DNA from 3 places in the Psychromonas sp. MME2 genome. Region 1 is predicted to be linked to each of the others. Evidence: predicted binding sites of a transcription regulator. Region 1 holds the regulator's gene; each other region holds the start of a gene.
The links. Region 1 encodes sigma-54, which starts transcription at its own class of promoters, with help from an activator protein. Its sites were predicted from a motif close to GTTGGCACGNNNNTNGNNT; they were not measured.

Region 1 (12,098 bases):
CCATCAATAATGAAGAGTTAACGGTGAGCACGGGTCAAGCTGCAACTGATCGTGTTAACACGGTATTTTTACCCGCACAATTTGAAAATAAAAACACATCGACCTCGGACGACAAAACCATAGAAAAAGAAGAATAGATAGAATGGCAGAATTAATTGCACAAGGTTTAGTGAAAAGCTACAAAGGTCGCACGGTAGTTAATGGTGTTAGCTTAACCGTGAAAACAGGTGAAATTGTCGGTTTACTTGGCCCTAACGGCGCGGGTAAAACAACCTCTTTTTACATGGTGGTGGGTTTAGTAAAACAAGATGAAGGTAAAATAACCATTGATGATGAAGATATTTCTCATCATCCCATGCATATTCGAGCACAAAAAGGGATCGGTTACCTCCCTCAGGAGGCCTCTATATTTCGTCGTTTAACGGTAAGCGAAAATATCATGGGCATTTTACAAATTCGTAAAGAGTTAACGGCAGCACAGCGCGAAGATAAGCTAGAGACCCTATTACAAGAGTTTCATATCACCCACATTCGCCACAGCAAAGGGATGAGCTTATCCGGTGGTGAGCGTCGCAGGGTAGAGATAGCCCGAGCGCTTGCTACAGAGCCAAAATTCATATTACTAGATGAACCCTTTGCCGGTGTGGATCCCATTTCAGTTATCGACATAAAAAATATTATTCAGCAGTTGCGTGACCGCGGTTTGGGCGTATTAATTACCGACCATAACGTTCGAGAAACCTTAGATGTCTGCCAACACTCGTACATTGTTAGTCATGGTGAAATTATTGCAGTTGGCACACAGCAAGAAATATTAGAGAATGACCATGTAAAACAGGTCTACTTGGGTGAAGAGTTTAGACTTTAATTAATCACCTTATTTGCGTAAGAGGAAGAGATACTTTGATAAAACAGGGTTTACAATTGAAAATGGGTCAGCAGCTTGCTATGACCCCTCAATTACAACAAGCTATTAAATTATTACAACTCTCTACACTTGATTTACAGCAAGAAATTCAAAATGTGCTGGATGAAAATCCGCTACTTCAACAAGACGATGAAAGTGGTATTGCAGAGGTAAGTAGCGAACAAAAAGATAGTAGCGACATGGACACATCGGAGGCGTTAACTCAACAGGAGTTCTCCGATGATTTGCCTATTGAAAATAGCTGGGAAGAGTCATTCACTGCACCACCAACAACGTCAGTCTCCTCTGGCACAGTCAATTATGAAGGTGAAGATACTGTCTATCAAGGCGAATCTTCAGATACATTACAAGACCACTTAATCTGGCAGATGCAGTTGACGCCATTTACAGATACAGACCAGCTCATTGCTACCGCAATTATCGATTCCATTGATGAATCCGGCTATTTAACCACTAGCTGCAGAGATATCTTAGAAAGTTTAAATGATGAACTAACGGATCTAGAGTTAGATGAAGTGGAAGCGGTACTAAAACGTATCCAACATTTTGATCCGCTTGGTGTGGCAGCTCGGTCCACACAAGAGTGTTTGCAAATACAACTAAAACATCTGTCAGAACAAACACAATGGCGCAGCGAAGCATTAATGATTCTTGATTTGCATATGGATTTACTGGCTAATCGAGATTACCGAACATTAGCAAGAAAAACTAAACTAAAAGAGAGTGAATTAGGTGAAGTAATGCGCCTTATTCAGAGTCTAGAGCCTCGTCCTGGCAATCAACTCGAAGAGAGTAAAGCACAATATATCGTACCCGATGTTTACGTTAAAAAAATTGCAGGGCAGTGGCGTGTTTCTTTAAACCCTGATTGCAATCCACACTTATCGATTAATCAGCAATATGCCGATTTATGTAAATCTAATATCAGTAAAACAGATTCACAATTTATTAAAGGTCACTTACAAGAAGCTAAATGGTTCATTAAAAGCTTAGAGAGTCGAAATGAGACACTGCTAAAGGTTTCCAATTGTATCGTCCAACAACAGCAAGCTTTTTTCGAGTATGGTGATGAAGCAATGAAACCGATGGTGTTAAATGATGTAGCACTAGAGGTTGAAATGCATGAATCAACGATTTCTCGGGTGACTACGCAGAAGTTTATGCACACCCCTAGAGGGATTTATGAGCTCAAATTTTTCTTTTCTAGCCATGTCGCCACTGAAAGTGGTGGAGAGTGTTCATCGACAGCCATTCGCGCATTAATCAAGAAGCTAGTAACAGCAGAATCACCAAATAAACCTTTAAGTGATAATAAAATAACTCAGTTACTCGAAGAGCAAGGTATTAAAGTCGCACGTAGAACCATTGCAAAATATAGAGAATCATTAGGTATACCGCCATCAAATCAGCGTAAACAGTTGCTATAGACTTGATTAAGATTAAAAAATGACTATTTGTTAATAGTCATTCAAGAAGAACCTGCTAGAATTGCGCGCTAATTTTATGGATCGTAAACAGAATATATAATATGAAAATATCGACTTTATTAACTCAAGACTCCGTTTTCAGCAAGGTAAACTGTACAAGTAAAAAAGGCGCACTAGAAAAAATTAGCCATATCGCGGCTGAAAAACTAGGCATTGACGCACAAACGTTATTTAACGATTTAATTGCGCGTGAAAAAATAGGGTCAACGGGGGTCGGAAGCGGCATTGCAATCCCACATGTAAAAATTGATACATCGTTGCCCGCTACAGCCGTTTTTTTACAATGTGATACAGCCATTGATTACGATGCTTACGATGGTAATAATGTCGACCTTTTATTTGCTATTTTTGTTCCTGAAGATAAATGCCAAGAGTACCTAGTTGCACTCTCTGAAATTAGCAAAAAATTATTAGATAAACCATTTCTGCGTCAATTGAGAACGGCAGATTCAGACGAAGCCTTGTTTAAATTACTACAATCAGAGTAGTTAACATAGGACAGAGTCAATAACTAGTTGGGATTAGCATGAAATTAATAATTATTAGTGGACGCTCAGGCTCAGGAAAAACGATCGCGTTACATGTACTTGAAGATTTAGGTTATAACTGCATCGATGGTGTCCCATACCAACTCCTTGAACAATTACTTGATAGCGTTGATCCCAGCAATAATAAAGTTGCGATCAGCTTAGATATTCGCAACTTGCCTCACGACATAGCCGCTATAGAAACGTTGCTTGCTGCATTACAGAATAAAATTGAAGTAGAAATAATTTATCTCGATGCCATGACCAGCGCTTTAATCCGCCGTTATAGTGAAACAAGGCGCCTGCATCCATTATCTAAACGCAAATTATCCTTATCGCAAGCGCTAGACCTAGAACAAGAGCTACTACTTCCCATAAAGAATATAGCCTCATTAACGATTGATACCACAACGTTATCGATTCACAATCTCAACGAACATCTAAAACTTCACTTACAAGGTTCAACTAAAAGTAACTTATTGATTATTTTCCAATCTTTTGGCTTTAAATATAAGGTCCCGGAAGATGCTGATTATATGTTTGATGTACGCTTTTTACCCAACCCTCATTGGATACCAGAACTGCAAGAACACACTGGCCTTGAAAAGCCAGTTAAAGATTACCTGCGTAGCCAGCCTATGGTCGAGCAGACCATCAATCAAATAGAAAATCTATTCCACTCTTGGTTACCCTACCTTGAAACGAATAACCGAAATTACGTCACGATTGCGATTGGTTGTACTGGAGGGAAACACCGTTCGTCTATGTCACTGAGCAAATAGCGGCACGTTTTAAACCTCACTACCAAGTGCAAATTGAACATAAATGTTTAAAAGGCAATAAATAAATGGCTATCATTAATCAAACAATTACAATACAGAATAAACTTGGCCTGCATACACGAGCAACCATAAAATTGGTTGAATTAGTAAACTCTTTTGATGCCACCATCACCATTAAGCATCAAGGAAAACAGGCCGATGCTGATAGTGTGTTGGGATTGTTGGTGTTAGAAACCTGTTATGGTCAAGAGATAGAGATTATTGCCCAAGGTAATCAAGCAGAGCAAGCAATGAGTGCAGTTACAAAGTTAATAGAAGATAAATTTTTCGAAGAAGAATAAAGGAGTTAGGCAATGCTGGAAAATACAGATGTACAAAATGCTCAGCAACGCCTTCAAGAAGTTAATCAAGCAGTAGAAAGTGGCATGTTTGTCCGTGCACGCAGCATCCTTGATAAAATGGCTGCCTGTGACATCGCTTTACTACTGGAGTCCTCCCCTCCTTCCCACCGTAAAGTGCTTTGGAATTTAACCGACCATGACCAACATGGTGAAATTTTAGAAGAATTAAATGAAGATGCTAAAGATGGCATTATCAATTTAATGGGTGCCGCTAATCTTGTAGCCGCCACAGAAGGGATGGATACCGATGATCTCGCCTACATACTAAGGGGCATTCCAGATAGCCTCTATCAAGCCGTCTTACAGAAGATGGACAAGCAAGATAGACACCGTGTAGAACAAGCATTGGCTTACCCTGAGGATACCGCTGGTTCGTTAATGAACACCGACACGATCACGCTAAGAGCGGATGTCTCTATTGATGTTGTTTTACGTTATTTACGCCTCAAAGGGGAATTACCAGAAGCAACCGACACCTTATATGTGGTCAATGAAGACGACCAATTAATTGGTGATGTACCACTATCGACTCTACTTACCGTTGATCCAAGTCTGTCTGTTGAACAGGTAATGAATGATCAAACCGAAGCGTTATCGGTAGAACTCGATGAAGGTGAAATAGCTAAATTATTCGAACGTCATGACTGGATATCCGCGCCTGTTATCGATGCCAACAAACACCTTCTTGGTCGAATCACTATCGATGATGTTGTTGATATTATTCGTGAAAATGCCGAACACTCGATGATGGGTATGGCTGGTATGGACGATGATGAAGATACATTTGCCGCGATAATTCCCAGTGCTAAACGACGTACTGTTTGGTTATCGGTTAATCTAATGGCCGCCTTTGTTGCCGCTTCCGTATCTAATATGTTTGAAGCGACCTTAGAACAAATGGCCACTCTTGCCGTCTTAATGACGATTGTCCCTAGCATGGGGGGGATCGCGGGTAATCAAACATTAGCATTGGTTATCCGTGGTATTGCCGTTGGCCATATAAGTGACAATAACACGCGCTGGCTAATTGGCAAAGAAGCCGCTATCGGATTGCTTAATGGTATTGTTTGGGCAATTTTAGTCGCTTCTGCCGTCGCTATTTGGAAAGATGATATACGTGTTGCCTTTATCATTGCTGGCGCAATGTTCATTAATCTCTCTGTAGCCGGTATCGCTGGCGTGACGATCCCTCTATTAATGCATAAATATAAAATTGATCCGGCATTAGCAGGCGGAATGGCATTAACAACCGTTACCGATGTCATCGGGTTATTCTCCTTCCTCGGCATGGCAACATTAGTACTACGACATTAACCCCCCAGTAATGCTCATGGTTCTTCACGAGCATTACTATGATCACTTTTCCCATCTAATCTATAACCTTTATAGTGCAAGGATTTATACACTTGCCTCAAAGTGGTGCTTAATAGATTCTATTTTTATTTTATCCCTTATTTTTCAATACATTAACAACTGGCATAAAGCTTGAAGTTGAAAACTATTAATAATAAATAATTAAATAACACGTATATAAAAATCAAACGTTCCCTTTGCGACACAGAAAATGAAAAACTCAGTTAATTTAAGCAGTAAAACAGATCAGCTATCTATTCTAATCGGCACAACATCAGTTTCCGATTAATATATTATTTAATGACGCTAATAACCAAGGAGAGTGTGCAATGCAAAATGTCTTAACAGTAGTTTTAGCGGGTGGAATGGGCTCAAGATTATCACCACTAACGGATAATAGAGCCAAGCCTGCAGTCCCTTTTGGTGGAAAATATCGCATTATTGACTTTACATTAACAAACTGCCTCCACTCTGGATTAAGGCGTATACTGGTTTTAACACAATATAAATCCCATTCACTGCAAAAACATCTTCGTGATGGCTGGTCTGTTTTTAATCCTGAACTTGGAGAATATGTCACCTCTATTCCACCGCAAATGCGTAAAGGTGAACAATGGTATGGCGGAACGGCAGATGCCATTTATCAAAATATATGGCTACTTTCACGTAGTAATGCTAAATACGTCGTTGTACTGTCAGGGGATCATATCTACCGCATGGACTATGCTCCAATGCTTGCACAGCATCGCTTAAACAACGCCGATTTAACCATTGCCTGTATGGATGTACCGGTAGAAGAAGCAAGTTCCTATGGCATCATGGAAATTAATAGTGACAAACGTATCATTGATTTTGTAGAAAAACCAAGCACCCCTCCAATCTCTCCGATCGACTCAACTAAGAGCCTTGCCTCAATGGGGATTTATATCTTTACCATGGATGCGCTAATTGATGCCCTAGAAAAGAATGCAGCAGATATAAATTCAAAAAATGATTTTGGCCATGACATTATTCCAAAATTAATCCAACGAGAAAGCGTTTACGCATACCGTTTTGGTGAAGAAAGTGGCCGAGTAAGCCAAGATGTTTACTGGCGCGATGTAGGCACTATTGACTCTTTTTATCAAGCTAACATGGATCTATTACAGCCCATTCCTCCTCTGGATTTATATCAACAAGATTGGGCTATTCGCACCTATGAACAACAACTTCCCCCCGCACGAACAGTCTCTTCGACGACAAAAAATTCAGGTCAATTGATAAACTCAATCATCTCAAATGGCGTCATCATTTCCGATGCTTCTGTATATCACTCAATCCTATCATCCAATGTACGCATTTTTGATAACTGCAGTATTTCCAATAGCATTGTCTTTGATAATGTAGAAATCGGCAAAGGATGCCAAATTCAAAACTGTATTATTGATAAAAATGTAAAAATTCCAGCCGGAACTCGTATTGGCTTTGATACGGCAGGGGATAAAAAACGTTACAAAATATCAGAAAAAGGAATTGTGGTCGTGCCAGAGGAGTATCAATTTACACTGTAGCACCATGGTAAGGCAAGAAAATAGCACCCATTTTCGTTGTTATAAAATATCTATTTAAACTTAAACTAGCATGGTGGTACGCTTTTTCTTGCTAACATTGCACATTGAAGTAGCATGGGGAAAAAGGGATTAATCCTTTAAAAAGGACTGCCATGATTCAATCAAAGCAAGGAAGTCTTCTAAACCACAGGCGGCTTCTATTTCAGCATCATAAAAATGTAAGTCCCCTTCCAAATCAACATCATCGTGATCATTTAATAGACTGTGATTGATAACCAAGGCTTCATCCTGTGTAAGCAGTAATATAAACTCACTTCCCGTAAGTTTATATTCACTTATCTGGCGTTGCTGTAAAGCCGATAATTTTAGCAACAAAGCATCCACCCAATTTAATGACTGCCCTTCTTGTTCTAGCCAAGTAGCAAAAGCCTCATGACCCATGGATATTTTAACGGTTGCCTGTTCACTAATAAAATCTTTTCTAAATTCGAATTCCATACCATCCCGATCTAATTGTGGCGTTTAAAAATCACTTTCAACAGTTCCACTCTATCTCAAAAAACAAAGATAAAGTGGAAATGGAAGAACCTTTGCAACTATCATTTATCAGCTTAATGCGAGTGATTTTACATAATCGAAGATAATACCACCTGAGCCATTATCATATGAAACAACCACGCTACCACCATCTTGTAACTCTCCAAATAAGATCTCATTTGCCAGTGGTTTTTTCAATTTTTCTTGAATCAATCGAGCCATTGGACGAGCACCCATGGCACGATTGTAACCTTGTTCCGCCAGCCATTTACGGGCACTTTCACTGACCTCTAAAGAGATATGCTTTTTATCTAACTGAGCTTGCAACTGAACTATAAATTTATCCACAACTTGATAGATAACTTCAATTTCAAGATGGTTAAACCAGATAACATTATCAAGACGATTACGGAATTCAGGAGAAAAGACTTTTTTAATTTCATCCATTGCTTGATGATTATCTTGTTGAGTTTTAAAACCTATATTCTGTTTGATGGATTCGCGCGCACCGGCATTGGTGGTCATCACCAAAACAATATTTCTAAAATCAGCTTTACGGCCATTACTATCCGTTAACGTACCATGATCCATTACCTGCAATAGAATGTTGTAAATATCAGAGTGGGCTTTTTCTATCTCATCTAATAGCAATACCGCATAAGGATGTTTGACCACCGCATCGGTTAATAACCCAGCTTGCTCATAGCCAACATAACCAGGAGGCGCCCCTATTAAACGTGAAATCGTATGTTTTTCCATATATTCTGACATATCAAAACGTAATAGCTGTACTCCCATCGCTTTCGCTAATTGTTGCGTTACTTCGGTTTTACCAACCCCCGTGGGCCCAGCAAAAAGGAAAGAACCAATTGGTTTTGACTCTTCAGAAAGACCAGAACGATTTAAGTGAATAGCATTAGTTAATGCGTCAATCGCATCATCTTGACCAAACACGGTCATTTTTAAACGCTCTGGTAATTTGGCTAATTGATCTTTATCTGAGCTATTGACCGATTTTTGTGGAATACGGGCAATTTTAGCAACGATATTTTCAATTTCGAATACACCAATTGTTTTTTTTCGCTTACTCGCAGGCAACAAACGCATTTGTGACCCTGCCTCATCAATCACATCTATCGCTTTATCGGGAAGGTGACGATCATTAATATATTTTGCACTAAGTTCAGCAGCCGCTTTTAATGCTTTGTTAGTGTAACGAATCTGATGATGCTCTTCATAACGAGACCGTAAACCTAGTAGGATAAGAGCCGTCTCTTCGACCGAGGGCTCAAGCACATCGACTTTTTGGAAGCGTCGACTTAATGCATGCTCTTTTTCAAAAATTTGTCCGAACTCTTTATAGGTAGTAGAGCCAATGCAGCGTAACTTGCCACCGCTCAACAACGGTTTTAATAGATTAGCCGCATCAAGTTGCCCCCCCGTCGCCGCCCCCGCCCCAATAATGGTATGGATCTCATCAATAAACAGAATAGCATTATCCTGTTTTTCTAATTTGCCTAAAACCGTTTTAAAACGCTGTTCAAACTCCCCTCTATATTTGGTACCAGCTAGCAACGCCCCCATATCTAGTGCGTATATAATATTATCTTCAATAACATCAGGAACATTCTGATTAACAATACGGTAAGCTAATCCTTCTGCTATAGCTGTTTTACCGACACCGGCTTCCCCGACCAATAAAGGGTTATTTTTACGTCGGCGGCAAAGAATTTGCACACAGCGCTCAACCTCGGCATCCCGACCAATAAGCGGATCAATACTGCCAGCGGCCACCTGTTCATTTAAATTGATCGTGAAGGGCATTTCGTCATTGCTTTCGGCAACCACGCTCTCTAGATTATCTTCTTCGCGTATTGGCTCTATGCTTGGCACTCCTGATTTGCTTATACCATGGGCAATAAAGTTGACAACATCTAAACGAGATAAATGGGCTTTTTTTAAATAATAGACAGCCTGTGACTCTTGTTCACTAAAAATAGCAACTAACACACTCGCAGCTGAAACCTCGTTATTTCCCGATGACTGGACATGAAAAATGGCACGTTGCAACACCCGCTCAAAGGCGATCGTTGGTTGAATTTCAATTTGCTGTAATTGCACCTCAGGGATCGCAGGCAGTGTTTCAAGAAAACTATTAATTTCGATATTCAGTGACACTAGATCCACAGAGCAGGCCGTTAACAACGTTTTTATCTCGCCATTCTCTAATAACGCAAGTAATAAATGCTCAACCGTCATAAACTCATGAGATTTTTCAAAAGCAAAATGGAAAGCCAAATCTAAACTATTTTCTAACGCTTTATCTAACATAAAAATCTCCTAAATAGGGGATGACTATTCCTATAACCTGTATACTCATGACTCTTTTTCCATTGAACAACGTAAAGGATGTTCATTTTGTTGCGCGTAACGGCTGACCTGAGCAACTTTTGTTTCTGCTATCTCAGCTGTAAAAATGCCACAAACACCGACACCTTTATAATGAACATTAAGCATAACTTCAGTTGCCTTTTCATGGTTCAAACGGAAAAAACGTTGCAATACCTCAATCACAAAATCCATTGGCGTGTAGTCGTCATTATGCAGCAACACATTATATTTTGATGGAGGAACTAATTCTGTTTTAGAACGCTCTATCGTTGCCGATTCATGGCCTGTTTTAGTACTATTTTTATCGCTCATGTTTAAGTCTAGTCTTATTTACTAAAGTTAGGTGAAAATTAATATCTCGTCAAAAAACGATTTAAATCACAGGTTAATCGTTACTTTGCCAATGTGCAAATAGTAGCGATGGTTAAATCACAAAAATCGAATATTTGCCCCTAAGCAAACTTAATATTTTCAGCATTTTTTATGCCCTATCGCTTAAAAATAATAACTAAATAGAAAGCATTTGTCTGCAATCAAAAAATGTGTAAATTTTAATCAAAAGCACTTTTTATTTCCTATGTTTAATACTAAATATTGTATGGGAAGACCTATTCCTATGACCTTATACCAATTCGCATAATATTATGGTCATCGATTGTTGAGGAAAAATGATAGAGAGCAAAGCACATGGTTGAGTAATAGCGCAGGCTATTACGATTGAATGCAACGCTGTTATCTATTATTTGAACCAACAAGATAGATCCGGTACTTATGCGGATTAGTATTAACTAATAACCAATGGGAGGCATTATGAACATTATACCAAGAGAGCAATGGTTTAATATGAATCACTTCTTTGATGATTTATTTGAACATAATCAATTGTCTCACAAAAATGGTTTCTTTGAACCACGCGTTGATATCATTGATAAAGAGGATCACTACGTATTTATTGCAGACCTTCCCGGTGTCGCAAAAGAAGATGTTAATGTGCAATTTAATAATGGCCTATTAACAATGGAAGCGAAAATAAGCGAAGAAAGCAATTCCGAAACGGATAAAATCATCCGCAAAGAGAGAAGAACTGGCTCCTTTAGCCGTACTATTAACTTAGGTGATAATATCGATTCTGGACAAATAAGCGCAGAGTTTCTTAATGGCGTATTGAAAGTGACTGCGCCTAAACAACAGAAACAATCAAAGGATACCGTTAAAATAGCTATTTCATAATCACCGAATGAAAAGAGGAAAAGGAGATTCCTCTTTTTATCAAACATCCTCAGGCAAAAAACTTCGTGTAACAAAACCGTCACAAAGGTGACATGACCGTGTCATCTTGATCCCTATAATGGGGCTAATCAACCGTTTTTTTTATTTCATCAGCGAAAACCAATCGCTCTGCCAATGAGGGCTTATTGACAGAGTAGTTGCAAAGTAATATCAATCAGGATATTTAATGTCAGAACAAACAGAAGAACTAGCTTTAAACCCGCTATTTAAAGAACAATTAGGTTTATTACAAAGCGCCACTAAAAGCGCATACAATATACAGCTTTCTGTCGATAAAATGATACACGACCCAAATTATCGGCAGACTGTATTAGATGAGTTAAGTGAACTAAATAATGCAACACTAAATCAATATATCCATGTTCTGCAACGTACCCCGGTTTACATAAAAAAAGCAAAAAAAGCATTTTCTTTACATGAATTACCTTCACTCAGCCCAGTCATGCCCGCCAAAAACAAGCCAAGTAAGAAACCACTCAGTTCTGAAAACATTGATGAAAAACCCTTTAACATTAAGGTGTTAATCGCTATTTCACTCTTATTTTTAATCACGTTCATTGCTTGGCAACAGGGCTATTTACATATTTCACTAAAACAACAAAACGGTTTACATAGACAAAGCGAATTACCACTTAACCACTCATATTCAAGCGCATTAACCACAGTTCAAGGTGCACATTTAATCGCAGATCAGCTCACTAGTGCGGCGATAAGTCATGTCAACGAACCTCAACCGCAGCCTGAGAAACTGACCCTGCCCAGTGAAGAACGAACGATCAGTTTACGATTACATGGTTCCAACACCATTGGTGAAAACCTAGCGCCAGCCCTACTGGAAGCCTATTTAAAAAA
Region 2 (7,977 bases), on a different contig from region 1:
TTGCCGCTACCTTGCCGCCTAACCTTTCGCCATCCATTCTCACAAGGCTACCATTGATATTAATAGCAAGCTCTTTACAGAGGGATCTGGATTACCATTGATAGAAACGATATTAAGTGACTCAGCCCCCATCACCAATCCCTGCCCGCTGCCCATGTACACATTAATCATACCGTTATCAGCAGGCACCACTGAAACATTTACGTATTCACTTAATGCGGTAATGGCTTGATCGCGTTGATCCATTAAGTCATTAGCATTATTACTGCCGCCACTCCCTAAGACAGCTGAGATTTGTTTATTAATATTCGCCAAATTATCCGCAATGGTGGTAATTGCTTTAGCTGTATTACTAATATCAGTATTAATACTATTATATTGGATATCAATATTTTCATAGAGACGGTTATATTGGTTTATCATATTAGTCGCTGATTCAAGAAATACTTGTCGAGACTCAAGCATGTTAGGGTGATCAGCAACATTATTAATCGACTCAAATGTCGCTAATACCGGTTTTGTAACCGATGTGCCTTCAGTGGAAAGTAACATATCCATCTGACTTGACTGGGCATAAACCTCTTTCGCATAGCCAAATTGTGATGTATTGATAACATTTTCGTTAAAGGCAAATTTATCATAGGCACGTTCAATACCGTTAACAATCGAACCGCGACCAAGGAAATACTCCCCATAACGATCCGCACCAGCCGTCGCGACTTCCACTGATTGCCGAGAATATCCAGGCGTGTTCACATTAGCAATATTATGACCAGTCGTCGCAAGACTCGCTTGTGATGAATAGATGCCCGATAAACCAATTTGAAATAAATCAGCCATTAAAATCGTCTCCTGCAATAATCTGTTGGAACTCTTCATTGCGCATGATTTGTTTTATTTTTTCAGCATATTGAGGATCAGTTGCGTACCCTGCTTGCTGCAACGATTCAATATAATGTTCACTATTAGCGCCTTCTTTTAGCGCCCCTTTATAACGTTTATTGTTGACGATAAAATCTTGGTAATCAGCAAAGCTAGCGGCAATATTTTCGTAGGCACGAAAGTCCGAACGACGCTTAATACCAATACCATCTTCAACTTCTAAGCTATCTTTACTGACTTTATCGCCCTGCCAGCTTTTATTTGCTTTAATATTAAAAAGGTTAAAACTACTTTGATTGGCATCTTTATTAATTATTTTTTTCCCCCAGCCCGTTTCCAATGCAGATTGTGCAATTAAAACAGCAGGAGAAACACCTAATGCCTGTGCCACTTTTTTGGCGTATGGCATTAGGGTATTAATAAAGGATGTTTTGCCGCTAAACTCAGGAGCGTTATTAGCCGAATCTGTTGAAATATTAGCTGATGTCGCTGGCGACTTAACAAATTGCGTAGCAAAACGAGATTGATCTGGTTTATTAAATTCCTTAATCAACGCCTCTTTTTCTAATGAATGCATTTTATCAAGTTGACTATTAGGCATGTTTAACTGCTCTATTGGCAGTGATTTTGGCGTAACAATGGAATTCGGATCAAGCTGTCTCACCAAGGCATCTGCAAGGCCGAGTGAACCGTGACGACTGATATCAAGGGCGAGTTGTTTATCTTGCATGTCTGTATAGAATTTAGTTTGTTTATTATTAAAAGGACTATCTGTTTCAAAGGCTTCATTAGCTTCACGCATTGATTTTATAAGCATAGTGGCAAACATCGATTCAAATTGATTAGCAACTTCACGAATCGACTCTTTACTATTACCTTGTGCTTTTTGACGCAACTGATCTAACCCTTGTAAATCAAAGTAATTACTCGCTTGCGTCACTGCTTGATTAGCCATTGTCAGCCCCGTTAATTTTCATTTAACTAAACAAAGCAAAAAAAGTGCCAAAAATACAAACCTGTCGTTATTAAAATATCTCTGTTTATTCACTTTTAGCACATGTAATAGTCGCGTAAACTTCACTTTTTTAAAATAACCTTGGACTCACTATGATTAACCCTGTTTTATTGTCTGTCTCAGTCATGCTTGCCCTCTCTTTAATGAGGGTAAATGTGGTCATCGCCCTCTCATTAAGTGCCATGATAGGGGGGTTAAGTGCGGGTATGTCATTGACAGACACCGTTGCTGTTTTTGAAGGTGGACTTGGCAGTGGCGCAACCATTGCCCTCAGCTATGCCATGCTCGGTGCATTTGCCGTGGCAATATCGAAATCAGGCATCACTGATTTACTTTCGCAAACGATTATTAAGCGTATTCACGGCAGCACCCTGATCATCTAACCTATGTCATTAAGTACATACTACTCAGTGTCATTTTATTGATCTCTATCTCTTCGCAAAATATCATTCCTGTACATATTGCCTTTATCCCAATTTTGATTCCGCCACTACTAGAAGTGTTTAATAAATTGCGTTTAGATCGTCGCTTAATTGCCTGTATACTGACTTTTGGGTTAGTGACTCCCTATATGGTTCTACCAGTCGGTTTTGGTGGCATTTTTTTGCATAATATTCTATTAAAAAACTTATATGATAATGGTCTACAGGTAACCGCAGACCAAGTTCCCCTATGCGATGATACTTCCCGCATTAGGCATGCTGACTGGATTATTGATTGCGGTATTTTTCAGTTACCGTAAACCTCGTGACTACACGCCAACGAATACCCCCATAAAAGCGGAAAAAAAACAGTTACAAAAAAGTCATCTGATCGTTGCCGCTGTCGCTATTATCACAACATTAGCGATTCAATTAATGTCTGGCTCAATGATCATCGGCTCTTTAGCTGGCTTTATGGTGTTTACCTTAGGTGGCGTTATTGCGTGGAAAGAGACGCAAGATGTATTTACTAAAGGAGTTCATATGATGGCAATGATAGGCTTTATTATGATCACTGCAGCAGGTTTTGCAGCGGTGATGAAAGCCTCTGGAGGAGTCGAAACATTAGTGCAAATGCTATCAACAAGCATCGGCGACAACAAACCATTAGCCGCGTTACTAATGCTTATTATTGGCTTATTAGTCACCATGGGAATTGGCTCGTCTTTTTCCACGATTCCAATTATTGCAACTATTTATGTTCCCTTAGCCATCGCCTTTGGTTTTTCGCCAATGGCCATTATTGCCCTTGTCGGCACAGCAGCTGCACTCGGAGATGCCCGTTCACCCGCCTCTGACTCAACGCTTGGGCCAACTTCAGGGTTAAATGCTGATAATAATCACGACCATATATGGGACAGTGTTGTACCAACTTTTATTCACTATAATTTACCACTCATTATATTTGGTTGGATTGCGGCAATGAGCTTATAAAAAGCAAAAAGGGAAAGCGACTAACTGCTTCCCCTTTTTAGCAAGTTAACAATGGTTCTTGCTAACTGATTAAATAATAATTAACTCGCCCTGTAATGCACCAGCTTGTTTTAATGCCTCTAAAATCGCCATTAAATCACCCGGTGCTAAACCAACTTCATTTACAGCTCGCACTAAATCATTAAGACTGACGCCTGAATCAAATTTAAACATACGGCTGTTTTCTTGCGTGATATTAATTGTACTATTATCTGTCGTTTCCGTTCTCCCTCCCGCAAAGGGATTTGGCTGCGACACCTCTTTATTTTCACTCACGGTAACACTCACTCCACCGTGCGTGATAGCCGCAGGTAATAATTTAACATCTTGGCCAATAACAATGGTGCCAGTCCGTGAATTAACAATGATCTTTGCCTTAGCACGAGCAGGCTCAACTTCTAAATTTTCTAATGTAGAAAGATAAGAAACTCGCTGAGATTGATCTCTCGGTGCAAGTACTCTAACTGAAGTCGCATCCAATAAGGTTGCCGTGTTCTGACCAACCAGATTATTAATAACATCGGCCATTCGTTTTGCCGTGGTAAAATCCGATTGATGTAAATTTAAGGTAATACTATCACCCTGTGAAAAAGAGGATTTTATCTCACGTTCAACAATAGCCCCATTAGAGATCCGCCCTACTGTTGGCGTGTTAATCACCACTTTTGAACCATCGGCACCTTCAGCACCAAGACCACCAACCACAAGACTCCCCTGGGCAAGCGCATACACATTACCATCAACCCCTTTTAAAAAGGTTTGTAACAATTCCCCACCACGTAAACTTTTTGCTTCCCCAATCGCTGAGACAGTAACGTCAATTTTCTGACCCGCTTTAGTAAAAGGCTTTAATTCCGCCGTGATTGCCACTGGGGCAACATTTTTGATTTTTAAGCTTTCACCCTCAGGAATATTAATACCAAAATTACGCAGCATTGTCGCAAAGGATTGCTCAGTAAATTTACTGCTTTTTTCACCAGTCCCCGGTAAACCAACCACTAAACCATAACCAACCAACTGATTACTACGAACGCCTTGCACACTGGTTAAATCTTTAATACGCGCTGCATAACTATTGCCGACTGATGCAATCAACAGGCTAGTAAATAATAATTTTGTTAATAGTTTCATATCTTACCCTTACTTGCTAAGTACATTAAATTGGCCAGTATGGGCCATTGAAAAATGCAGTTAACCAGCCCTGTTGTTGAGTATTAGCAAAATCGCCCGTACCACCATACTGAATACGTGCATTAGCAACTCGCATCGATGACACTGAATTATCTGAACGAACATCCTCAGAGCGAATAACCCCTTTGATACGAACAAACTCTTCTCCATTATTGAGCATCAACCATTTTTCGCCGCGGATCTCAAGGTTACCATTACTCAAAACTCGCGTCACATTGACGGTAATACTCCCCTTTAAGCTATTGCTTTGGTCGGCATCTGCATCACCTTCGAATTTACTTTTTCCTGAGAGACCAATACTTGCTCCAGAAACTTTTCCAAAATGAGGCAGGTCAGATTCTGCGACCGTTAAATCATACCCATTTTTCTTCTCTAGGCTGCTCCCTGCTTTTTTCTTTGCCGTGGTTGCCTCTTCTAAATAGACGGTGATAATGTCACCTATTCGATGTGCTTTAATATCTGAATAGAGATTATTAGCATAGCTATCTTGAAACAGAGATCCCGTTGCAGCGACGTTATAATCAGCTTCAATCGGCTCAACAGGAACAAACTCAGGATCATCTTTCGAGGCTTGATTCGGTAACGAAGTACAGCCAGCCAGTACCATTAAGTTTAAACATATTATCAATTTACGCATCATATCCTCCATTATAGCTGTTGACTGACGTAGGATAGCATTTCATCAACTGCTGAAATTACCTTAGAATTCATCTCATAAACACGTTGACTCTCAATCAAATTAACTAACTCTTCGGTCACATTAACATTAGAGGTTTCTAACATCCCTTGACGTAAAAAACCCATACCATCATTACCGGGCACTCCTTGAAGTGGCGCGCCACTGGCTCCGGTTTCCGTATATAAATTTTCACCAATCGGCTCAAGGCCAGAAGGGTTAATAAAATCATTAACATTCAACTGCCCCACCACTTGATTCTCTGCTTGCCCAGGAATACGTACCGAGACCTCACCCTGAGCACCAACACTAATAGAGAGTGCATTAGCCGGAATTTGTACCTGAGGTAAAAGTGGGTAGCCCGCACCAGGGGTAACAATAATGCCATCTTCGTTAAGCTGAAATTGACCATTACGTGTATAACTAGAGCTACCATCTGGCATCTCTATTTCGAAAAAACCGCTACCGTCTATCATAATGTCTAAAGAGTTATTGGTTGTGAGCACATTACCCTGTGAAAAATTCTTTTGTACTGCAACGACTTTAGAACCCGCCCCAATCATTAATCCAGAAGGTAGCTTACTGTTCTCAGAAGCGCTGGCGCCTGGCTGATTAATATTTTGATAGAGTAAGTCTTCAAATATGGCGCGACTCTTTTTAAAACCGACAGTGCTGGCATTCGCCAAATTATTAGAAATAGTAGCCACATTCGTCTGTTGGGAATCTAATCCAGTTTTACTTATCCATAAAGCGGGATGCATAATTTTTCTCCTTAAATACTTTAATAGTGATTGTTTACACTGCGCCGTAGGCTAAGTTAAACAACACGTAGTAGAGATTCAGACGCTTTGTCCATCTCTTCCGCTTTTTTCATCATTTTAATTTGCATCTCAAACTGCCGTTGCAAGTTAATTAAACTGGTTAATTCACTCGCGAGATTCACATTAGATGCTTCAAGTGAACCACTTATCAGCTGCACTTGATTACTTTCAATTGGTTCAGCACCGTCTATCCGTCTAAATAGACCATCTTTGCCACGTACAATATCTGCATTATTTGGATTCGCTAATTTAATCTGCGCGATTTCTTCCATCGCTTCAGCGGGTGCGCCAGATGGAAGAATTTCAACCATACCATCACTGCGGATACTAAATTTTTCTACAGGGAGCGGAATGAAAATGGGTCCGCCCTGTATATCAACAACTTGATTACCCTTAGAATCAATTAAATAACCCGTTGGATCAAGATTTAGACCTCCATCACGCGTCATCGCTTGCCCACCTTGCTGCGATTCAACCACAAGCCAGCCATCCCCTTGAATGGCAACATCAAGCTCACGTCCGGTCATTTGCAACGTCCCCTTGTCAAAATTTTGCCCTGGCTCTTCGGTAATTGAAAACACCCGCGTAGGCAAGCCTTGACCATAAGCTTGCATACTGCGAGCCTGTTCAAAACTCGCTTTAAAAGCGGTTTTATTGGCATTTGCTAAATTATTACCATGGATTGCCAAAGCATTCATACTCTCTTTGGCACCTGACATTGAGATATAAAGAAAGTTATCCATTTTAATTCCTTAAACAAGCACGGGCAGTGCGATTTTTTAATAGAGATTTACAACTAATTAAAGCAACATATATGCCAATATATAAGAAGCAGGTAAGCAAACAAAAAAAACGCACCTAAAAAGGTGCGCTTCTGGGGGTAAGTTGCAGTAAATAAATTATCTGATCTGCAGGATTGTCTGTTGTAAGGTATTATTTATTTCTAATGCACGCGAATTGGCTTGGAAATTACGCTGTGCAGTGATCAAATCAACCAGCTCTGTCGTTAAATTGACGTTTGATTGCTCTAAAGCTGCCGAATTAATCGCACCAAAGGAGCCAGAAGCGGCCTCTCCAGCAATTGGATCACCTGAATTTTGTGAAGCGATCCAATTCGATCCCGTTTGTGTCAAACCTTGTTCATTACGAAAACGGACAATAGCGACACGTGAGAGAGGTTGAGAAGTACCGTTACTGTAGGTCGCTTTTACTAAACCATCACTACCGATTTCAACACCCGTTAAACGTCCCACGGTTAAACCATCCTGCTCTAACGCCGTTACCTCAAATGACGACGCAAACTGTGTTGGTTCTCTAAAATTTAAATTAAGCGCTTGACTACCATCGGCACCAGGAGGCAATACCCCAGCTCCATTCACGCCAAGTGGCTCAAAATCTAAATCTGCAGGATCTGATCCGCTATAGGCACCAGTGTCATCAAAGGTCAATACAATACCAGTATGGGTAACCCCTGCCGCATCGGTATAAGTAGCCGTTTGCGGCGTACCATCAGGCAAGCCATCACCATCGGCATCGATATCATAGACGCCTGATGTTTCAGCAGGAGGAACTGCGGATTTATCCCAGGCATCGACCGGAATACCATCAACAGTCATAAAAGTAATCCACTGATTCGTTCCAGTATAGGAAGCATTTTCAGGTTTAATATAATAGGTACTGGCAATATGTGATTGCCCTAATGAATCATAAATGGTTATCGAAGTGGCATTATTATAAGTAGCAGGATCTTGTGGATCAAAATTAGCAGGATCAAGAGTCGGATCGCCAGCAGGTAAATTTAAGGTAATACCAAGCTGACTTGTTGATACTGGTGTTCCTGCTGTTTCAGGAATTTGAATAGGCTCAGTTGTACTTAAACTTACCGATGAAGAACTACCATCCGAGTTAACAGGAAATGCCTGTAGATAGTTACCACTA
Region 3 (12,098 bases), on a different contig from region 1:
TTATCGACAATGAAATTCTCACTATTAAGTTTGAAAGTACCTGCTCGCGTATAACTTAAATCTCTATCTCCTATGTTTCCTGAGGTAGCAAAAAAACCACTACCAGTAATCGCTAAATCCAATGGATTCTGTGTGAATTTCAAGCTTCCTTGATGAAACTGTTGTGCAACGGCTGCAATAGAAGCACCATCACCTGTTTTAGTTTTGCTATTAGAAAATAGTGAATTTGCATAAACACTGTCAAATTCTGCACGAGATTCTTTAAAACCAACGGTACCGACATTGGCAATATTATTTGCCGTTGTATCGAGATCCGTTTGAGCCGCAGCAATACCACTTAATGCAACATTAAAAGACATAATTATTCCCTCTTATTTATTTTCTGCAACTTCAATTGCATCTGTAAGTTTAATACCACCTAGGCCTTTAAGATTTAAATTAACCCCAGCAGTGCCGCCACCTAAACTAACACTTTGTACGTGTGCGTATGACGCTGTTGTTAACTCTTCACCTTGCCCATTAACAACACCGTTAGCTTTTAAAGTATATTGTCCTTCTGGTGCTCTATTCCCTTGAGAATCTAAGCCATCCCATGAAAAACCTTTATTACCCGCACCAATATCACCTAAACTAATAGAGCGAATAATATTCCCTGATGAGTCTTCAACGGTAACCATGACGTTATAAGCACCTGTCGCAGTATTAATTGATCCGGATGCTCCACCTTCGGTATCCAAGTAAGCTTGATTACTTGGAATGAGTACTTTTTTACCAACTAATGAAGAAGCTTCTAATGCTTGACTAGAACTTAATACCGCTTTCATTCCCGCAAATTCATTACCCATGGTGGTAATGCCTTCAGCAGTAGTAAATGAAGCCATTTGTGCAATCATTTCTGAGTTATCAACCGGTTTGAAAGGATCTTGATAAGCCAACTGTTGCGAAAGCAAAGCAAAAAAATCTTCTTGATTAAGTTGCTGTTGTGCATCGACCGCTTTATTCGCAGCAACTTGTTCAGGCGTTAACGGAACGTTTAAATTTAATGAGCTGTAATTATTAATTGATGCCATAGATTACCCCTTAACTTTTGCCCATTTGTAATGTGCGACTTAACATCTGTTTGGCTGCATCGGCAATTTGAACATTAGTTTGATAGGAACGAGAAGCACTAATCATATTCGCCATCTCCTCCATGACATTAACGTTGGAATGATAGATAAACCCATCTTGATCAGCTTTAGGATGATTCGGAGCGTATTCCGTTTGCAAAGGCGCATCACTCTCAATAATGCCTTGTACTTTAACGCCAACACTACTACTTAAACCACTATTAGCGCGGTTTAATTCTGCGGCAAAAATTGGCTGACGTGAGCGATATGTTTCATCTCTATTGCTGCTAACGCTATTAGCATTAGCTAAATTACTTGCGGTTGTATTCAAACGTACAGATTGCGCACTCATACCTGTTGCGGATACATCTAATACTCTTAATAAACTCATAGTGATACTCCTAACAAGCTGTTATTGCCCTTTAATTGCTTTGCGCAAACCTGAAATTTTGCTGTTTAAAAAATCTAAACTGGCTTGATACTCTAAACTATTTTTCATAAATAAATTCCGCTCCACTTCTGCATCAACGGTATTGCCGTCACCCGTATCGGGTTGATTGCCGATTCGATACATTTCACCAGCCTGAGCCATGGAGTAACTTTGAGCAAATTTATGACTATCATTGGTACGAGTTAATGAAACACCAGTACGTGATGTCGCATTAGCCAATGCATCTTTAAAGTTAATATCACGCGCTTTATATCCAGGGGTATCTGCATTCGCTAGGTTACTCGCCAATATTTCAGAACGTTGGGCACGCACACCTAACGTGTGTTGATGAATACCGAGTGCTTTGTCAAAGTTAATCGCCATAAATTTCTCCTCTCTACGAACAAATGCAAATAGTAGGCCAAAAATTATTAAATGGGATTTTTTTCAATTATTTTATGAGTTGGTATGGCAACATCGCCATACAAGATGAATAAACAAAACTTACAGTAGGGGGAAGTAAAGTGAGTCGGTTAATAAACGATTCATTTGCGGCTGTCGTCGCGAGCAAAGTGGCAAAAATTGCCTCTTCATAATGAAAGAGGCAATTTTAATTATTTAAGTTTATAAATGATGCCGGGATTACAACGTATCATATCGAAACGAGGCGTTAAGCCCGTTATTGATTCAGAAGCCCCCAGAATTAAATATCCACCTGGATTTAAAGCATTAGCAAACTGATTTAATATCTTAGATTTAACATCTGCTGAAAAATAGATAAGGACATTACGGCAAAAAATGACATCAAACTTACCTAGCAGTGCATAGCTATCAAGCAAATTAAAATTTCTAAAGCTGGTCAATTTTTTGACATCTGCTTTAACTTGCATTTTAGCCGAGCCATCTTTAAGCGGTTCAAAAAACTGTTTTTTACGCTCTGGAGATAAACCACGTGAAAGTGCTAATGTGTCATAAACACCGCTGTTACACTGTTGCAGCATTGTATTAGAGATATCCGTGCCAATTATTTGCACATTCATGCCTAATATAGACTTCGCTTTTTGATACTCAATGGCGGTCATTGCTATCGAATAAGCTTCTTGCCCCGATGAACTCGCTGCAGACCAAATTTTAATACTCTTTTTATTGGCTAGTATTTCTGGGAATATTTTTTGTGGCAACAACTCAAAAGGATACTTATCACGAAACCACAATGTTTCATTAGTCGTCATTGCATCAATAACGGCGGTTCTCAATGATCTATTCTTATAACTCATTGATTGATTGATTAATTCAGTCAGTGATTGAATTGAAAATTGAGCCATCAAAGGGATTAATCGACTTTTTACAAGGTATTGCTTATTTTCCCCGAGAACGATACCACATTGTTGCTCAAGAAAATTAGAAAACTGCTTATAAATATCGTCAGAAAGGGATCTCACAAATAGTATCTCACTTATTAATATTATTTATCTAAGTTAGTAGAAACGTTGCACTGCTAAAGCTAATTCATCGGGATTAAATTTAGCAATAAAATCATCGGCCCCAACTTTCTCAACCATTGATTGATTGAAAACACCACTTAATGAAGTATGCAGAATAATATGTAATCCACATAAATCAGGATCTTTTTTAACCGCAGCGGTTAATGTGTAGCCATCCATTTCTGGCATTTCTACATCAGAAATCATTAAAGCGTAACGGTCCGTAACAGGTTGTGTTTTGGATACTTCCTTGAGCAAATCCAGCGCCTCTTTACCATCTTTAACTAAATCACATTCAAAACCAAGTGTTGATATCGCTTTTTGAATCTGTTTACGCGCAACGGTCGAGTCGTCAGCGACTAAAATGCGTTTATTCATCGCTTTTTCAGATATACCCTGTGCAATAATATCCGCATTAACTTCAGCATTAACGGGCGCAATTTCATCTAACACTTTTTCAACATCTAAAATCTCAATTAATGTTCCTTCTATATCCGTAACTGCGGTTAAATAATTTGAACGGCCAACACCATTAGGAGGCGGCAACACATTTTCCCAGTTAATATTTATAATGCGCTCGACCGAGCCCACTAAAAACCCCTGAATTGAACGATTATACTCTGTGATGATAATAAAGCGCTCTTCAACGTTATCGATAGCGCGTCCACCTGTCGCCAAATTCAGATCAATAACAGAAATAGTTTGTCCTCGTATATGAGCGACACCACGAATGGAAGGATGTAATTTAGGAAGCATTGTCAAAGGTGGGCACTGTAAAACTTCTTTTACCTTGAATACGTTAATCCCATAACGTTGAATTCCACCCAATTTAAATAAAAGCAACTCAAGACGATTTTGCCCCACCAATTGTGTTCTCTGATTCACAGAGTCTAAAATGCCGGCCATGTTTAAATCCTTTTTGTTATAGTGCTTAGCAAAAACAAGTAGTTTTATAATGAAGGGAAATCCATTAAACTAAGTTTCTTAATTAAGCAATAAATAAATAATCAACGAATAAGGTGAATATTTTGATACGTTTTTTCCTCATCTTGCTTATTATAAACTGTTCGTATAGTTTCGCTGAGAGCAATTACAGAAAAAAGATAGAAAATTTTGCAGAATCCATTATTTCATCCAAATATGATACTTCATACGATACAAACACCAAACAGAAATTGCAAATTAACATTTCCCCAATTGATAATCGTCACAACTTTATCCCCTGTGCAAGTGAATTGATTGGGGAGGTTATCGGTGACACCTTGAAAAAAAATACAGCGGTAAAAATCACCTGTACAGATCCAAAGCCATGGACAACCTATGTCAGAGCACAGGTTAAGATATTAATACCGAGAGTAATGACAAGCACGTCACTGATCAAGGGCAATAGATTAACAGCCGATAATATAAAATTAAGCTATGTGACTAAATATCAAGCCAAAAATGGTAGTTTCGATGAATTAAGCGTACTTATCGGCACGCGATTAAAACGTAATCTATCTAACGAAAAAATAATCACCGAAAGAGACGTCTGTTTTGTTTGCAAAGATGACAAGGTAGTGATCAAAGCAAATAACAAAGGGCTACTAATAAAAACTTCAGGTATTGCTTTAAATGATGCTAATATTGGAGGCACTGTAAGAGTTAAAAATTCACGCACACAACGAATAGTTGTTGGGACAGTATCAGGGCTAAAGGAAGTTCAAGTGTCTTTCTAATTTTTTGTAATTTAGTACTCAAGAAATTATAAATACGGCCGATAAGTTAAATATGTAGTACTTTAAGGATAGGATCATGAGTATAAATATAAATCGATCAGGCGTACAAAAAAACATCATTGTTGAGCAAAATAAGGCACAAAAACAACAATCTTTAGGTGAACAATCCCAAACAACAAGTGCGAGTAGCAAAGATTCCGTGCAGTTAACTTCACAAGCGTTGAATTTAAATAAACTAGAAAAACAATCATCTTCGGAGCCTCAAGTGAATAAACAACGAATTGAATCTCTTAAAGCTGCAATTTTGAATGGTGATTACAAAATCAATACCGAACGCTTGGCTGAAAAATTAAGTAAATTTGAAGGTGACTTTAGTAAAGCATTTAGCTAATAATCGATAGTGGAAGATATTTAAATGCTAGCAGAGCAATTACAGCAACAACTGACCCTAATTAATACCTTACAATCAATCCTCGAGGCGGAAACTACCTGTCTCAAAGAAAAAAATTTTTCTTCATTAAAAGAAATTTTGTCTGACAAACAAAATGCCTTGCAACAGATCGCCTCAATCGATGACAGCTTGATAAAAAACGGCTTACAAAAAGCCCTAGCGGAAAATGAAAAGTTACAACAGTTAAAACAAGAAATCGATAAACAGCTTCGCTCATGCAAAAAAAGTAACGACATTAATGGCCAACTAGTCACATTGAGCATGAAAAGCAATAAACATTTAATGCAGATTTTAAAACAAGAAACGGGCAAAAACAGCGTCACTTATAATAACAAGGGCTCCCTGACAAGTGCATCTCTGTTAGGTCAAGATATTAAGGCATAAACAACGAGCAATATTTATTTACCTCTATACCACACGACCTAGCCAACAACACGCAAACTAATAAAACACTTGCTGTTCAACATTAACGGCAGGCTCTTGCTTACTATAGCTAATACCTGACTCCTTTAATAATGAGACGCTACGCATATCCAATGCAAGTTCTGTAATATAGAGATCCCCTTCATGATAACTTTTTAGCACCTTCGCCCCTCTGACCAAACCGTTCACTTGCGCTTGAATCAAATCGTTAAGCAAACGTGAGCCATTGACTGCATTTTCCGAACTCAATAACACACCATAGATTTGTTCCGCCAACTCTTTATAAGCCTCTAATTTAGAAGCCTTAATTGCATTCAACATTTGCAGATCAAAGGATTCACCTTGCTGCGCGGCAATTGGAGCATAACCGATAGAAGTCATAATGTATGGCTGATCATTACTACTAAACAGCATATTCTGTTGCTGACCATTGGTTTTCGCACAGGCACTTAACAACAAGATAGCGACAACCATTAAGAGCGAAGAGATGAAACGATTAATCCCATGTGACATAATAATATTCCTTACTTTGTGTTTCTTGCAGAGTTAATCATACAAAGCAAAAATCGAGCCACTTAAAAGCATAATCCTAGTTTCATTTTACAATCTGTACTAATTTCAAACTTTTATCACTTAATGTACTATTACGTGAGATATATTTTTTTCTTGATAATCATAATTCCCACCAACAAACATATTATTAGGGAGAAAAGCACTACTAGTCGATTCAACCAAATTATTGTTAGCGTTAACAATGCGAATGTTTAGCATCACCCCTTCTTCATTACGAGACATTGTACCTGTCAAAATTCTGTTAACATCTATGTCTTTATTCAACCTTTTCCAATCGCGTGTTAACGCAAATTCACCCTCAGGGGTTAACTGAATATTGCCAGTTATTTTAAAGTCAACAATGGGAATATGACGAATATGCAATTCATGGATAAACTGCTCTGAGATAGTTTGCCCTAGCCAGTTGGTGGTTTGATGGTTATGTAGATCAACAATAGATGTCAAGGCGATTGCCTGATGACGAGATGTCGAAGGGAGATTAATAATAAGTTGCTCTGCCATATCGCTGACGACTTCAGAAAGAACAAAAGATCGCTCACCAACAAAGGAAGTTATATCCGAGTTGCTATTATTATTCACTATACTCGCATTAACCTCCCCTAAAGCAGCATCACTATTCGCTGAAGAACGAGCAATATAATAATAGAGATGATCATCTTTGCTAACGCTGCGAGTATTTACAACGGCAGTCGTTTCTATATTACGTGCCGCGCTTGTTTGCTCGGGAGCTGTTGACGCACATCCCTGTAATAACAAGGCAGCCCCTGCCAGTACCAATAAATTATTCATTCTTACCTACCTTGGACAGATTTAACTTTCATAGAAGGTATCGGCAACAGGGCAAAAAGCTTTAGTAAACTTTATCATCCAAATTTATTTAAAATATTGGTTCGAAAATTGCTTAATATAATGACAGGTTTATTTTTTAAGTTAAAGGTTCTCTATGTTAAAATATATACTTTTCACTTTGGCTTTATGCTGCTGCAGTGTCAATGCAAAGCTATTTACGTCATCCGGAGAAGCTTTTATTATTAAGCAGGATATCGATAGCGCCCGAGATGTGGCGATCAAAGAGGCGCTAAAAAATGCATTAATTTATTCTGGGGGGCCAATATCCATTCTGCAGCAAGTCAACAATGGGGTGTTAGTTGAAAATAAATTGGTATTTAACAGTAAAGGCGAAATTAATTCACTAACCATCATCGATGAAAATGTAAAAGAAGATAAATTAATGGTCACTATCAGTGTCGATATTGAACTCTCACATAATAGTTGCCAAGGAGCCCAGTATCCAAAATCGATCGCCATTACACGTTTTAAATTAAACAATCCCAATCATGCCGTTGACGGCCAGATACACACCATTAATAAGCAAATAACGCAAACGTTATTTAACCGCTTAAAATTATCACCTCAACAGTTAGATGTTAGAGAATTAATCGATATTCCGGTCCGATTAGGGCAACATTATAGCCTGCAAAATATCTCTAATACTCTATCAACGATGGCAACACAAACCGATAGCCAATATATTTTTTACGCCGAGATCAATGATCTATCCGTTGATTTTGACAGCAAAAATTCGATTAACTATTGGCTTGTTGACCCACTACGAAATTTTTATATGACCGTTTATCTCTATGATGCTCTACAGGGGACCCTTGTCATGAGCAAGCAATATCGCACCGAAGCTAAATGGGAATATGGTATGCATGAAAGTGCTGATTTACAGAGTAAACTGTTTTGGCAAAGGGAGTATGGGCAAGCAATTATTAACCTGCTCGCTAATGTTAATGAAGATATCAATAAACAATTGCAATGCATGCTCCCGATCGCCAGAGTGATTTCAGTAAAAAATAACAGCGTGCAAATTAACCTAGGTAAACGCAATGGTCTCAAAGAAGGCGAGACACTCACTCTTTTCTATAGCAGTAATTATAAAGATCAATTTGGCATCGAGCGCAATGCAGAAACTCAATACCAAGATCCGATGCAAGTTATTGAAGTTCATGATAGTAGTGCGATCCTTCGCACCATTGATAATTACCCGTTAGGTAATATACAAATTAATGATTTAGCAAAAATTAAATAATAGATATCCCATTGTAATAGCAATTGGGTTAAGTATGTGATCTAAATTTTGCGCAGGAAAAATGGCTTAATTTGAGGCGTAAGTTGACGAAAATGGTTGCTCCCTTTGCGAAACTTACAACAAAAAAGTAAGTTATTTTAACCCGTAAAATAGATCAGCTATTTATTCCGATTGGTATAATGCTATAAATTAAAATAAATAGCCCCTAAAACAACAATTGTTCAGGGGCTTTTTTACATGAAAAAGGGTCTGGCTACGGATAAAAATAGTGCACAGAAGTAAATGACGCTGCCGTCGGCTCCTCATCGGGGATATCAATCATATCCGATAGCATTTCATCATAATGAATACCTGTACCAGCAGAAACATTAACCTCTTTGCCTCGCACGGCCCCCATAATATCACCACCGCCGCCTAAATCTAAATTACCATTCGGAGCATAAATTCTGGCGTACATATCAGCATTACTTCCCACTGTCACAGCCATATCCGAATCATTACTGCTTTCATATGATGAATATATGGTGAGTGGAGCCTCCCCCTCAGAGTTAACCGTTTCATCAGCAAAAAGATCCGTCAATGAATCAAGATTTACCGAACCATCGGTCAATATCGTCAATGAGCTCGTGTCGTCAGCAAAGACAAAGTTACTGTTTTTAGTCAATATATCCCCGGTTATCAATAGGGTTATATCCCCCGTGATAGTGATATCCTGCCCTATCGGTGTAAACTCATCAAAGATGTACACCTCGGTGGGTTCACCAAACACATCAAGGGTGACAGGCGCGACACCCGCAATAGGCGTACCATCGGAAGAGACCTCTGCGCCATTGAATTGCAAATTACTGCCAATCATTGTTGCGCTGTAACTATTGGTTGAACCCGATGGAACTTGCCCCTTCATGGCTGTCATTTCCGTGACAATATCAAGCGGATCACATTCTCCAAAATCAATTTCAGGTGGCAAAATCTGGTCACTATGTATTGCCGTTTTTAAATTACTATGGTTTTCTCCACCATATATTACGGAGCTGCTAATATCCTTACCATTATCACCGTATAAATCGCCACCAACGGTGATCTCTTGCCCCGTGGCAATTAACCCCTTAAAATCTAAGTTGCCACCAGCATGAATATTAGAGGTAGAAGTAATCCCTTTAAATTGTATATTATTAGCCGCGGTGGCAGCCCCTGAGATAGAGCTACCACTTGACGTCCCTGTGGAAATACTCCCGTTTGATGTTAAATTACCATAAATGCTACCACTACCGGATAGTTCGATATCCGCGCCACTATTAATAGTGGAGACATTACCTTTATCATTATGTGCATTGGGATCGTATGGACCAAGGCTAGAATTATAGCTATCTACCGTGCCTCCACCTTGTCCCACATAAACCCCATCACAACCAGCTACCGCATCAGTAAAAAGGCTTTTCCCTGTTATTTCAATCGCCTCTATTTCTGTTTTCAAATACGCAGTGGCACCTTGATAGCTTCCCATACTCACCAAGGTAAATGTTGAACCATTTAAATTAATGTACTGTGCAGGCAAAGAGTAATTAGCACCGACCGGTACGAATGAGTTGGCTTTTAAATTACTTTCTATGGTTGCATTAGGTACAGACAACGCATTTTGCTCTTTAATATATTCATAGGCTTTAATAATGCCTTGTTCTGAGGCAAGCCGCGCATTGATCTCTTTCTGTTGATTACCCGCAATACGTTCCTGTAAACGATTTTCACTAATTTGTGAAAATGCCAATATTGTAATAATAGTCGTAATAATTAGCACGGATAGGAGAACAAACCCCTGTTGCTTTTGCATAAAGCCTCCTAAATTTACTCGAGTAAATTTGTTAATATTTTTTGTCGCAATGCTAATTTAAATGTAACCCCATCATTTCCCAAAGAATCAGGCATGCCTGTTACTTTTAACTTAACGATTAGTCCCTCTTCATTGGTACCAGTTATATTATCAAAACGTAACCTTTCTACATCTAAGGTAATTAACTGAGCCCCACTACCATCATCACAGTAGAGCCCCGCACCATCTGAATAATAGGTATCGCTGCTACCAGAAACCATGCTATTACCTAAACAGCCATAGAGTATCCCGCCACTTTGCGGCTCCCCGTAGGTAACCACTAACTCTTGGTTAGCTGTATTAACTCCATTAATATTGATCCCCTGGGCTTGGTGCACTGAGCGAGACAACAAATAAAAAGCACCTCGTAATGACTCCTGTGCATTACTCAAGTTTTGTGCAATATTGATGCTGTTTTTTAATGACCCATACAATGTGGTACAGGCAAAAACGAGGCTTAAACTAATCGTCATCGCAACCATTAATTCTATCAATGTAAAACCTACTTGCTTAGTTTTTAACTTACTCTTAGGAAACCGTTTAATATACATATTGCTCACCCACAACCGCTATCAGGGAATGTCGTTTCTAAGGTTAATGTATTATTCTCATCCTCATCAATAAAACGCGGATCACTCCATTTGACAGTGACAGAGATATCTTGCGTGATGCTAGCTGGCGGACTATTTTCATCTGTCGTCATACCTGCTGCACTTAAATCATTTACCCAGTTACTACGAATTTGTGTATAAGTACTCGCCGATGTAACATCTTGTGCATTACATAAATCCATCCAAACAGCATCAACAAAACTATTGGCTCTGATTGAGGCAACGGTATAATTAAAACTCGACTGAGAGGATTTAAGTATATACACCTCTAACTGGGCTAACCCTAATAAAGCGACTCCCGTTATAAACATCGCTACTAACACTTCAAATAAGGTAAATCCATATTCTCTATCTTTCATGGGCAGTTCCCATCTTGTAATATACTTTGACCACTGGAAAGTACGCAAAGGTAACGGGCTTTACTGCTGCTACTAATTGAAAAAGCCGCATTACCGCCAGATAAAGCACCTCTTCCAAAAACGGTAATTGAAGCACCGGAAACGGTAATTCCTGCTCGCGGTTTTTTACTAACAAACAGTACATTAGCGCTACTATCTTTGACTGACCATCCATTAGCCCACCCGCCTGGATTGGCTTCTAATGTCATTGGCGTTGATGTTTTTATCGCCTCATTGCGCGCAAAGCGATAGGCTTTATAGAGTTCATTGGTTGCCACGGCAAAACGTTCATTTTCAACAAACTGCTGATAACTAGGCACACCAATGAAAGCCAGAATAACCATAATCGCTAGCGTCACTAGCAACTCCATCAATGTCATTCCCTCTATTTTTTTTACGCTATGAAGCTTCATATTAATCCCAACAACCACTCGATTTACTTGAAGCGGTTTCTCCTGTTTGCGTAATACTCAAAGTGCCACATTCGTCACTCATTTTGGGTGTCGCGGTGATAGTAAAGGTGTCATCAGTGACAGATGGAAGTGCGTATGTATAAGAATCTGTCGCATCAATAGTTGGTAACGTCGTTGGGTAAGCACCTTGCCGAGCGTTAACGCGCTCAAACTCCTGCGCTAATTTTGTTAAGGCAAGTTGTGCAGCAATACGATTACTTTTTTGGATATGACTTTGGTATGAAGGGAAGGCAATGCCAAATAATATAGCAACAATAGCAATGGCGATTAAAACTTCAATAAGCGTGAATCCTGTAAACTTTTTCATAAAACCTCATTTAAATAGTATGAATACCACCTTATATCCATATACCATCCCACTGCTAACCACTCAACATACTTACATTATAGTCAAACGCCTAACATAGTGTGTCCAAAAAAAATTATCGCAGGTCAAATTAAAGCCAAATAAAAACCAAGAGACATTAAT

Region 2: the regulator sigma-54 is predicted to act here: its motif matches at 6,843-6,861, upstream of AB1A03_RS06880 (flagellar basal body rod protein FlgF).
Region 3: the regulator sigma-54 is predicted to act here: its motif matches at 1,947-1,965, upstream of flgB (flagellar basal body rod protein FlgB).

Annotation. Positions count from the first base shown of each region.
Region 1 is NZ_JBEWXI010000012.1:192,938-205,035, reverse strand. It holds gene lptA (lipopolysaccharide transport periplasmic protein LptA) at 1-137, shown strand, start outside; gene lptB (LPS export ABC transporter ATP-binding protein) at 143-868, shown strand; gene AB1A03_RS11220 (RNA polymerase factor sigma-54) at 907-2,355, shown strand; gene ptsN (PTS IIA-like nitrogen regulatory protein PtsN) at 2,457-2,903, shown strand; partial or broken gene rapZ (RNase adapter RapZ) at 2,942-3,789, shown strand; gene AB1A03_RS11205 (HPr family phosphocarrier protein) at 3,790-4,065, shown strand; gene mgtE (magnesium transporter) at 4,078-5,439, shown strand; gene glgC (glucose-1-phosphate adenylyltransferase) at 5,808-7,028, shown strand; gene AB1A03_RS11190 (YacL family protein) at 7,158-7,526, opposite strand; gene clpA (ATP-dependent Clp protease ATP-binding subunit ClpA) at 7,635-9,896, opposite strand; gene clpS (ATP-dependent Clp protease adapter ClpS) at 9,942-10,268, opposite strand; gene AB1A03_RS11175 (Hsp20/alpha crystallin family protein) at 10,767-11,186, shown strand; gene AB1A03_RS11170 (phosphate ABC transporter substrate-binding/OmpA family protein) at 11,413-12,098, shown strand, end outside.
Region 2 is NZ_JBEWXI010000006.1:196,313-204,289, reverse strand. It holds partial or broken gene AB1A03_RS06915 (FlgK family flagellar hook-associated protein) at 1-37, opposite strand, end outside; gene flgK (flagellar hook-associated protein FlgK) at 40-840, opposite strand; gene flgJ (flagellar assembly peptidoglycan hydrolase FlgJ) at 833-1,837, opposite strand; partial or broken gene AB1A03_RS06900 (Na+/H+ antiporter family protein) at 1,993-3,312, shown strand; gene AB1A03_RS06895 (flagellar basal body P-ring protein FlgI) at 3,382-4,482, opposite strand; gene flgH (flagellar basal body L-ring protein FlgH) at 4,508-5,179, opposite strand; gene flgG (flagellar basal-body rod protein FlgG) at 5,191-5,979, opposite strand; gene AB1A03_RS06880 (flagellar basal body rod protein FlgF) at 6,036-6,782, opposite strand; gene flgE (flagellar hook protein FlgE) at 6,939-7,977, opposite strand, start outside.
Region 3 is NZ_JBEWXI010000006.1:184,215-196,312, reverse strand. It holds gene flgE (flagellar hook protein FlgE) at 1-359, opposite strand, end outside; gene AB1A03_RS06870 (flagellar hook assembly protein FlgD) at 372-1,070, opposite strand; gene flgC (flagellar basal body rod protein FlgC) at 1,081-1,500, opposite strand; gene flgB (flagellar basal body rod protein FlgB) at 1,522-1,923, opposite strand; gene AB1A03_RS06855 (CheR family methyltransferase) at 2,154-2,981, opposite strand; gene AB1A03_RS06850 (chemotaxis protein) at 3,018-3,929, opposite strand; gene flgA (flagellar basal body P-ring formation chaperone FlgA) at 4,286-4,741, shown strand; gene flgM (flagellar biosynthesis anti-sigma factor FlgM) at 4,818-5,132, shown strand; gene AB1A03_RS06835 (flagella synthesis protein FlgN) at 5,157-5,576, shown strand; gene AB1A03_RS06830 (LPP20 family lipoprotein) at 5,634-6,128, opposite strand; gene AB1A03_RS06825 (FlgO family outer membrane protein) at 6,249-6,977, opposite strand; gene AB1A03_RS06820 (flagellar assembly protein T N-terminal domain-containing protein) at 7,132-8,280, shown strand; gene AB1A03_RS06815 (DUF7305 domain-containing protein) at 8,534-10,108, opposite strand; gene AB1A03_RS06810 (PilW family protein) at 10,123-10,698, opposite strand; gene AB1A03_RS06805 (type IV pilus modification PilV family protein) at 10,704-11,117, opposite strand; gene AB1A03_RS06800 (GspH/FimT family pseudopilin) at 11,114-11,569, opposite strand; gene AB1A03_RS06795 (type IV pilin protein) at 11,571-11,936, opposite strand.